2 regions of the Fructilactobacillus sp. YLN 2507 genome follow, and region 2 is predicted to be linked to the other one. Evidence: predicted binding sites of a transcription regulator. Region 2 holds the regulator's gene; the other holds the start of a gene.
What was found. The regulator NrdR, encoded in region 2, represses ribonucleotide reductase genes. The targets are predictions, from matches to a motif close to ACACNATATATNGTGT.
Positions count from the first base shown of each region.

Region 1: nrdH (glutaredoxin-like protein NrdH) is a predicted target of NrdR. The motif match lies at 1,908-1,923, and genes of this name have one in related genera.

Region 1 is NZ_CM184303.1:958,011-962,451, reverse strand. Features, by position in the region: gene nrdE (class 1b ribonucleoside-diphosphate reductase subunit alpha) at 1-1,527, opposite strand, end outside; gene nrdH (glutaredoxin-like protein NrdH) at 1,568-1,807, opposite strand; gene AC0GLY_RS05005 (class I SAM-dependent methyltransferase) at 1,958-2,563, shown strand; gene tadA (tRNA adenosine(34) deaminase TadA) at 2,567-3,034, shown strand; RNA gene ffs (signal recognition particle sRNA small type) at 3,075-3,161, shown strand; gene dnaX (DNA polymerase III subunit gamma/tau) at 3,282-4,441, shown strand, end outside.
Region 2 is NZ_CM184303.1:778,177-782,617, forward strand. Features, by position in the region: gene thrS (threonine--tRNA ligase) at 1-34, opposite strand, end outside; gene dnaI (primosomal protein DnaI) at 294-1,229, opposite strand; gene AC0GLY_RS04110 (DnaD domain protein) at 1,241-2,569, opposite strand; gene nrdR (transcriptional regulator NrdR) at 2,562-3,050, opposite strand; gene coaE (dephospho-CoA kinase) at 3,055-3,627, opposite strand; gene mutM (DNA-formamidopyrimidine glycosylase) at 3,620-4,441, opposite strand, start outside.

The sequences.
Region 1 (4,441 bases), 180 kb from region 2:
TTTAGCTAATTTATTAGAAGCAACTAGCGTCCAGTAATTTAATAACATAAAGTATACTCCAGTAAATTCGACTGATTCGGGGGATCCATAATACATATGATTTAAAGCTAGGTAAGAATGAAGACCCATAGCACCCAATCCAATGGAATGACTTAAATCATTTCCGCGACGGATTGAAGGAACAACATCAATTTTACTTTCATCAGTAACATAAGTTAAGGCACGAACCATAGCATCAACAGATTTACCAAAGTCCTTGGAATTCATTAAATTAACAACGTTAGTTGAACCAAGATTACATGAAATATCAGTTCCTAGTTGATCATACTGTTGTAAATCATTAATAATTGATGGAGTTTGGACTTGCATGATTTCAGAACACAAGTTACTCATAACAATCTTACCAGCAACCGGATTTTCCCGGTTTGCAGTATCAACGTTCATGATGTAAGGATAACCGGATTCTTGTTGTAATTTACCAATTTCGGTTTCCAAATCACGTGCTTTCATTTTTTTCTTACGAATGTTTTGGTTAGCAACTAAATTGTCATATTCTTTAGTGATATCTATGTAAGAGAATGGAACTCCATATTCCTTTTCAACATCGTAAGGACTAAAGAGATACATATCTTGATCATCTTTAGCAAGTTCATAAAACTTATCAGGAACCGTTAGTCCTAATGATAGGGTGTTAACTCGAATTTTTTCATCCGCATTTTCTTTCTTAACGGAAAGAAAGTCAATAATATCTGGGTGGAAAACGCTTAAGTAAACTACTCCAGCACCTTGACGTTGACCTAATTGATTAGAATAAGTAAAACTATCTTCTAACAATTTCATGACAGGCATGACCCCACTAGCAGCACCTTGGATATGCTTAATTGGATCACCTGCAGCTCGTAGATTAGAAAGATTAATTCCAACTCCACCACCAATCTTAGAAAGTTGAAGGGCGGAATTAATGGTTCTCCCAATACTATCCATATCATCGGTAGTTTGAATTAAGAAACAAGAAATTAATTCACCACGGCGTTTTTTGCCGGCATTTAGGAAAGTAGGGGTTGCTGGTTGAAAACGTTGATGAATTAGCTCATCAGCCAAATTCATGGCTAAGGCTTGATCGCCATTAGCTAAAAAGAGGGCATTCATTGCAACTCGGTCGATGTAGCTTTCCAAGTACTGATTTCCATCATTCGTTTTTAAAGCATATTGGGCGTAAAATTTATAAGCAGCCATAAAAGATTTAAAAGTAAAATGTTGGTCTTTTAGGTACTGATAAAGTTGCTCAATAAAGGTAAAAGGATATTTTTCTAAGAATGTCGATTCAATATAATTATTTTTCGTAAGGTATTCAAAACGATCCTTTAAAGATGCAAACTTAACGCGATTGGGAATCACATTTTCTTTCAAAAAAGCATCTAAAGCTTCTTTATCTTTTTCTAGTCTAATTTTGCCATCTTTTGATGGAATGTTGATTTCGTTATTTAATCGAAAATAACTAACATCATGTTGGTCTTTTAACGACATATTCCTAGGTCTCCTTGTTGTGTATAATAGATATATAAGCTTAAGCTAATTCAGCAACTAATTTATTTAGACAATCAGGTCTGAAGCCAGCAAATGATTCGGCACCTTCAACTTCGACAACGGGAACGGCTTGAAAGCCCTTGCTCTTTAAATAAGTAACAAATTCTGGATTTTCGGATGTGTTCTTTTCAACGAAGTCGAGATTGTGTTCTTCAAGAAAACGTTTTGTCATCTTGCATTGGATACAATTGTTTTTGGTAAATACTGTAATGGAATTCATATTTATTCATCTCCTGTTTATACGATATAATTGATTTTACTACGAATACTTAATCTTTCAAATGAAAACACACCATATATGGGGTTCATTTTTGAGAAACACGCTATATATAGTGTGTGAAACTAAAAAAATTTTTAAGGACGTGTTACTATGAATAACTTTTATTACACAGAAAATCCTGATGTGCAACACGATGAAAAACATTGGGATTATACTTTATTGAACCACACGCTCCGTTTTGTTTCAGATAACGGAGTGTTTTCTAAAAATACCGTTGACTATGGATCACGAGTTCTAATTAAGTCAATTGATTTAAGGAATATTCCATCCGGTAAAGTTTTAGACTTGGGCTGTGGTTATGGACCGGTTGGCTTGTTTTTAGCTAAAAACAACCCAGACCGTAATTTTACCATGGTTGACGTAAATAATTTAGCATTATCTTTAGCAAAACGAAATGCTGAACAAAATGATATTAAAAATGTTTCAATTTTTGCTTCAAATGTTTACGAAAAGCTTGATGATAAGTTTGCAGCAATTATAACTAATCCACCTGTTCGGGCTGGTAAACAAGTTGTGGATTCAATGATTAGTGGAGCTCCTGACCACTTAGAAAAAAATGGAACATTAACGGTCGTTTTACAAAAGAAACAAGGGGCACCTTCTGCAAAAAAATTAATGAATCAATTATTTGGAAACGTTAAAGTTGTAACGCGTGATAAGGGTTATTACATCCTTTTAAGCAGAAAAGTTGATTAAATGATGGATAAAATCGATCAAAAGTTTATGCAAGTGGCTATACGCGAAGCAAAATTTGCGGCTGAAATTGGTGAAGTTCCAATTGGAGCTGCAATTGTAAAAAACGGAAAAGTAATTGCAACGGCTCATAACCTACGTGAGCATACGGAAATTGCAACCCAGCATGCTGAAATTATTGCGATTGAAGCGGCTTGTACAGAGTTGAAGAGTTGGCGACTAACAGATTGCACCTTATATGTAACAATTGAACCTTGTGTTATGTGTGCAGGGGCTATTTTGAATGCTAGAATTGACCGGGTAGTGTATGGTGCTATGAATCAAAAAGGTGGGGCAGCTGGTAGTCTATATAACGTTTTAAATGATAGTCGGCAAAATCATCAGGTAGAAGTGATTGCTGGCATAGCAGCCGAACAAGCTGGTCAAATTATGCAACAATTTTTTAAAAATAAACGAAAAAAGCGTAAGCACTAGACAATGATGAAATAATACGGTAATATAGTATTTGCCGAAAGGCATGAAGCAAAGATGGAATTACGAACCGTGTCAGGTCCGGAAGGAAGCAGCACTAAGTTTTCTCTGTCTTGTGCTTCTTTTTTATGCTTATAAACTCTCAGTCAAGTGACTGGGAGATTTTTTTTGCGATGATTTATTTGTTATTTTCTTAATATTCAAGCTATAATAAGAAGTAGTTTCATAACGAAAAGAAAGGAAGTTCTTCATGAGTTATCAAGCCTTATATCGGGTCTGGCGGCCGCAACGTTTTGATGAAATTGTTGGTCAGCAGGTCATCACACAAACATTGAAAAATGCATTGGTAACTGATCAAATTAGCCACGCTTACCTTTTTAATGGTCCGCGTGGGACCGGGAAGACTTCAACTGCAAAAATTTTAGCTAAGGCAGTTAACTGTGTTAATTTAAAAGACGGGGAGCCTTGTAATAAATGTGCGACTTGCGTGGCCATTAACAATGGTTCACTGAATGATGTGATTGAAATTGATGCGGCTTCTAATAATGGAGTAGAAGAAATTCGTGGAATTCGGGATAAAGTAAAATATGCACCTACGGAAGCTAAATATAAAGTTTATATTATAGATGAAGTTCATATGCTCTCGATCGGGGCTTTCAATGCCTTGTTAAAAACTTTGGAAGAGCCACCGGAACATGTTATCTTTATCTTAGCGACTACGGAACCCCATAAAATTCCAGCTACCATTATTTCACGAGTTCAACGCTTTGATTTCAAACGAATTCAAGCGACCGATATATTGGATCAGATGGAAAAAATCTTAAATTCCAAGAACGTTAAATACGATGAACGAGCTCTCAAGGTAATTGCTAAAAGCGCAGAAGGTGGGATGCGAGATGCTTTAAGTATCTTGGACCAAGTCCTTTCTTATAGTAGTGATCAGGTAACTTATGAAAGTGCTTTGCAAGTTACTGGGAGCGTAGCACGAGATGATTTACAATCTTATATGCAAGCTATTATTGATGAAGACGTTAGCACTGGCTTAAAAATTGCCGCTACTATTTTGAATGATGGCAAAGATGCTAATCAGTTGATTGAAGATTTGATAAACTATTGTCAAAATGTTTTGTTATATCAACAAGATCCAGAAATGGTTAATGCCAGTGAGCTAGGTCTGTTGGGTGATAATTTCAAAGCAATTTCTAAGAAAGTAACGGCTAAACAAGTTTATTTTTATGTAGAAACGATGAACGAGGTTCAACAACAAATTCGCTCGACTTATCATCCAGATGTTTATTTAGACATTTTGACAGTTCGTTTGGCACATCAGCCAACTGAATCAATTTCAACAGCCCAGCCTGTTGCTCAAACAAATGTAGATACGCAAATGGTATCAAAATTACAAGCTCA
Region 2 (4,441 bases):
TTCCATCTGGAAATTCAAAGGATAACTTTGACATAATATTTCCCCCTATAAAAAAAGTCCCTAGTATTATTCAATACTAGGGACGTCGTTAGACGCGGTTCCACCCAAATTCATCCATTATCCTGGATATCTCATTTGTAACCACTTTATTAATTAATTTAGTTAAGGCGGTAAATTAACTCTTCCAACAAATAACTTCCAGAAAATGTTATTCTCTCTGCGAATTCGTAGTTAATTCATATCCTTGTTAATACAATACTCAACCAATTAGAAAAAGTCAAGAATGAAACTTATTAATTTCGTAAATTTTCTCCATTAACTTCAATTGGGGTAGCTAAGAATTTAATTCGCTCCATTAATCGTTTAGCCTTTAATGGTTCAACATCCCCCTTGGCAGTAATCGATAAGTGTTCTTTTTCCAACTGTTCCATTGAAAAATTAGAACTAAAGAAAGTTGATAGCTGATTTTGCATCCGATATTCCAAAATAACTCCTAAAATATCATCACGAATCCATGATGACATTGAATCGGCACCGATATCGTCTATCATTAAAACTGGTACTTTTTTTACTTGGTCAACTTGATTACCAACTGAATCCGTTTTAGAACTGATTAGTGATTTCATATCCATTGCAAATGAAGGAAAATGTAAAAAGGTTGTTCTAATGTTGTCATTGGCTAACCGATGTGCGATTGCACTTAATAAATATGATTTTCCAACTCCAAAACTACCATAAATATAAATTCCCTTATGATATTGACTAGGATCACTTTCATATGCATCGATAAATTTTAGGGCTTGGAGCAATGCATTTTCTCGTTGAGGATTATCTTTATGATAATAGTCATTTATATTTGCGTTTTGTAATGCCTTAGACATTCCTAAATCTTTAATATTATTTTTGATTTCTTGCTTTTTGGCTTCTTCTAAATAAGCTTTAGTAGGTTGATAAGAAACCTCAATGGCATGATTATTAATTACCAGTTTTGGTTCATATCCTTTAACATATGCATCCGTTCCATTTTTTATAGCATCACGTTTATTAACATATTCATACAAACTTGAAGCTGATTTTTTAATTGAATCATCCGTTAACTCAGCACGATTTTTTTTGATAAAAGCTTTAACTTCAGGGTCAGAATAAACTCGATTCATTAACTTTTGATAATCTTTTAGATAATTATTAGTAGCCATGATTGCTTTAAAATTTTTACCAACATTTTCCATCAATTTTCACCTCACTTTTTTTTGTTGAATTTTTTCAACATTTCTTCAACCGATTCACTTTCATCATTATTGTTTTTCAAATTTGATTTTGACTTAGTTGATTGATTTTTTGCCCAATCTGGCAAAGTTTCTCTAACCGTTAATTTAGCACGCTGATTAGATTTTTTGCGTCGTTTGATTTTTTCAGCATTAATTCTACTATCACGTGTCTTAATCTGTTCAAGAGCTTGTTCAGCAGTTTTAATATGATTTTGAGCCCAATCATTAGCAATTGTATCAACTAAATTTTTATTTAAAGTTGGATAATTGCGATCAACCAATAATAAATAAATCAACATATTAATGACATCATTCTTCAAAACCATTTTTTCAACCAATTGAGAAATAACTCGTTCTTCTGAACTAGTAGTATAACCATTCTTTTCTTTCTTTAAAGCACTTAAAAAAAGCAATGGTGCATAATTCTTAGCTGTTTTAATCAATTGTTGTTCTTCATTATCAAAATGATATTTATCACTTTGATTAGAATCATTAACTTTAGGTTCGTAATCGTGTAAGCTAACTTGATTATTTCTCGATACTAATAATTTAAATTTTTGCGGATCAAAATGATTATTAGTCAAATTAGTAGCTTGTTCTATCAGTTTAGTCATTGCAATTTCATTAATTCCATATAATAAATTGGTTGAAACGAACAATTCATGATTTTTTTTTACATCTTCAAGGTTTACAAATGAATTATTTAAAACATCCAACATTAATTTAAAATCTAATTTGTCATGTTGATTGACTAGGGTTGACTTTTCCTTTGGAATAATTTGCTGTACTTGTTTTATCGTATCAGATGGATTAGTAACGTTTTGCTGATTAATTGTATAAACCTCTAAAAAATCATGCGTTGTATCATTTAATAATGAAACATCATAGTCATGAGGTAACAATTCCTCTGCTAAAGCTAAATATTTTGATTCACCAGCCATTTCTAACAAAATTTCACTAAGTAGGCCATTATTAAAAAAATCACTTGCACTTAAAGGCTTTGCTAATAGATACGTGAACTTTTCCGTTTCATTCTTAAAAGTTTGAACTAATCCAACTCCTTCAAGTTTTAAACGAGCCTGATAAAGCTCACTACCATCAATTCCAATTCCGTTCATCAAAGAAAAATGTTCATGCTGCTGATTATCGCTATTCCACAATGAACTAATTAACGCAAATGCATTTGCTCCGACGATTGGCAAATATAATTTAGTTAAATTCTGAAAATCGGTCGCATTTAATTCACCGTTTCGATAAACTTGGTATTCTGTTTTTGGTTCAATAATTTGATTATTATTCATCACTTATTTTCTTCTTGGGAGAATCTTCTCCCATCAATTCCTTCATTTTACTATAAAACTCATTCATATCCTTAAATTGACGATAAACGCTCGCAAATCTAATATAAGCAATTTCATCAATATCTTTTAAACCAGACATAACTCCTTGACCAATTAATTCGCTTGAAACCTCATGGCTACCATTATCATAATTTTCCAAATTTCGCTTTGTTTCATTCACAATTCGATTCATTTGTTCAAGTGATACTGGTCTTTTCTCACAAGATCGAATAATTCCTCGTAGCACCTTTTCAGAACTAAATTCTTCTCGATTTCCATTTTTCTTTACAACTAATAAGGGCGATGCCTCAATCCTTTCAAAAGTGGTGAAACGATGACCACAATTATTACATTCACGACGTCGGCGAATTTCATTTCCAACCTGAATTGGTCGACTTTCTAAAACTTTTGAAGATGTATGCTGACACTTAGGACATTTCATTATATTACCTCAAATTATCAATTAAGCATTGTACTTGCTTTTTTAATTCATCAATTCCATTTGACGAATCAATCACCATATCTGACAATTCTTTTTTTATTGTCTGTGGCCATTGATTATTAATTAATAAACTTGCTTTACTAATTGATATCTTATTTCTTTTCATTAGCCTTTGTATTTGAACTAGTGGATCACAAGCAACCATTATCACTTCATCAACATAAATTTGTAAACCATTTTCAAATAATGTAGGTGCTTCAATAAAAACCATTTGTTTATTTGAAACTTTTTGAATTTCACTGATTAAAAAAGGATTTAAAATTCTAACTAACTGCTTTAAAGCTTTTTTATCATTAAAAACGATTTCGGCTAATTTGTTGCGCTTTATTTTTCCCTCAACAACCACTTTATTCCCAAAAATGGTATCAATTTGATCAATCACTAATTGATTTTCACTTTCTAACCAATGAACTGTTTGGTCTAAATCAATTACTTTAAATCCATAGTCACGTAATAGGTTTCCAACTGTAGACTTTCCTGAAGCAATTCCTCCGGTTAATCCAATTATCTTAGTCACTTAAATCACCATGCATTTTTTGACATTTAGGACAAAAAGTCGTTCCTCTTTGTGCAACCTTTATTTTCTCCATGACGGTACCGCAACGTTCGCAAATTTCACCTTTACGTCCATATGCATGCAGTTGATTTTGAAATTCGCCTGCTTCTCCATAAGCATTTGAATATGAATGTACGGTTGTTCCATGTCCCTTTACAGCTGCTGCAATTTCATTAATAATATTTTCTCGCAAACTTTTAATTTCAGCATCACTAAGTTCATTAGTAAGTTGTTCAGGATTAATTTTAGACATCCATAATACTTCATCACAATAAATATTTCCCAATCCAGCAATTTTGGATTGATCTAATAGAAAACTCTTTATTTTTCGATGTGATTTGTGCATAATTTCTTTCATATAATCAAATTTTAAAAATTCTTCAGTTGGTTCGGGTCCGATTTTATTTAATCCAGATAGCTGATAAACATCTTCGTTTTTTACCAATGCCATTTTCCCAAACATTCTCGTATCTTTATAACGCAATTCTCGACCATCTGTTAGATGAAAAACTACATTCGTATGCTTAGGTCTTTCAGTCCCTTCTAGCTGAACTTCGTATTTTCCTTCCATTCTTAAATGAGAGACTAGGGTATAATCATCGCTTAATCTAAATAATAAATATTTACCACGACGATCAATATCAATAATTTTTTTACCAGCTAATTTATTTTCAAATTCGTCAACAGGTAAATTAATCATTTTAGGGTATAAAACCTCCACAGATTGAATGGTAGTCCCTTTCACTAACTTGATTAAACCTTGTCGAACTGTTTC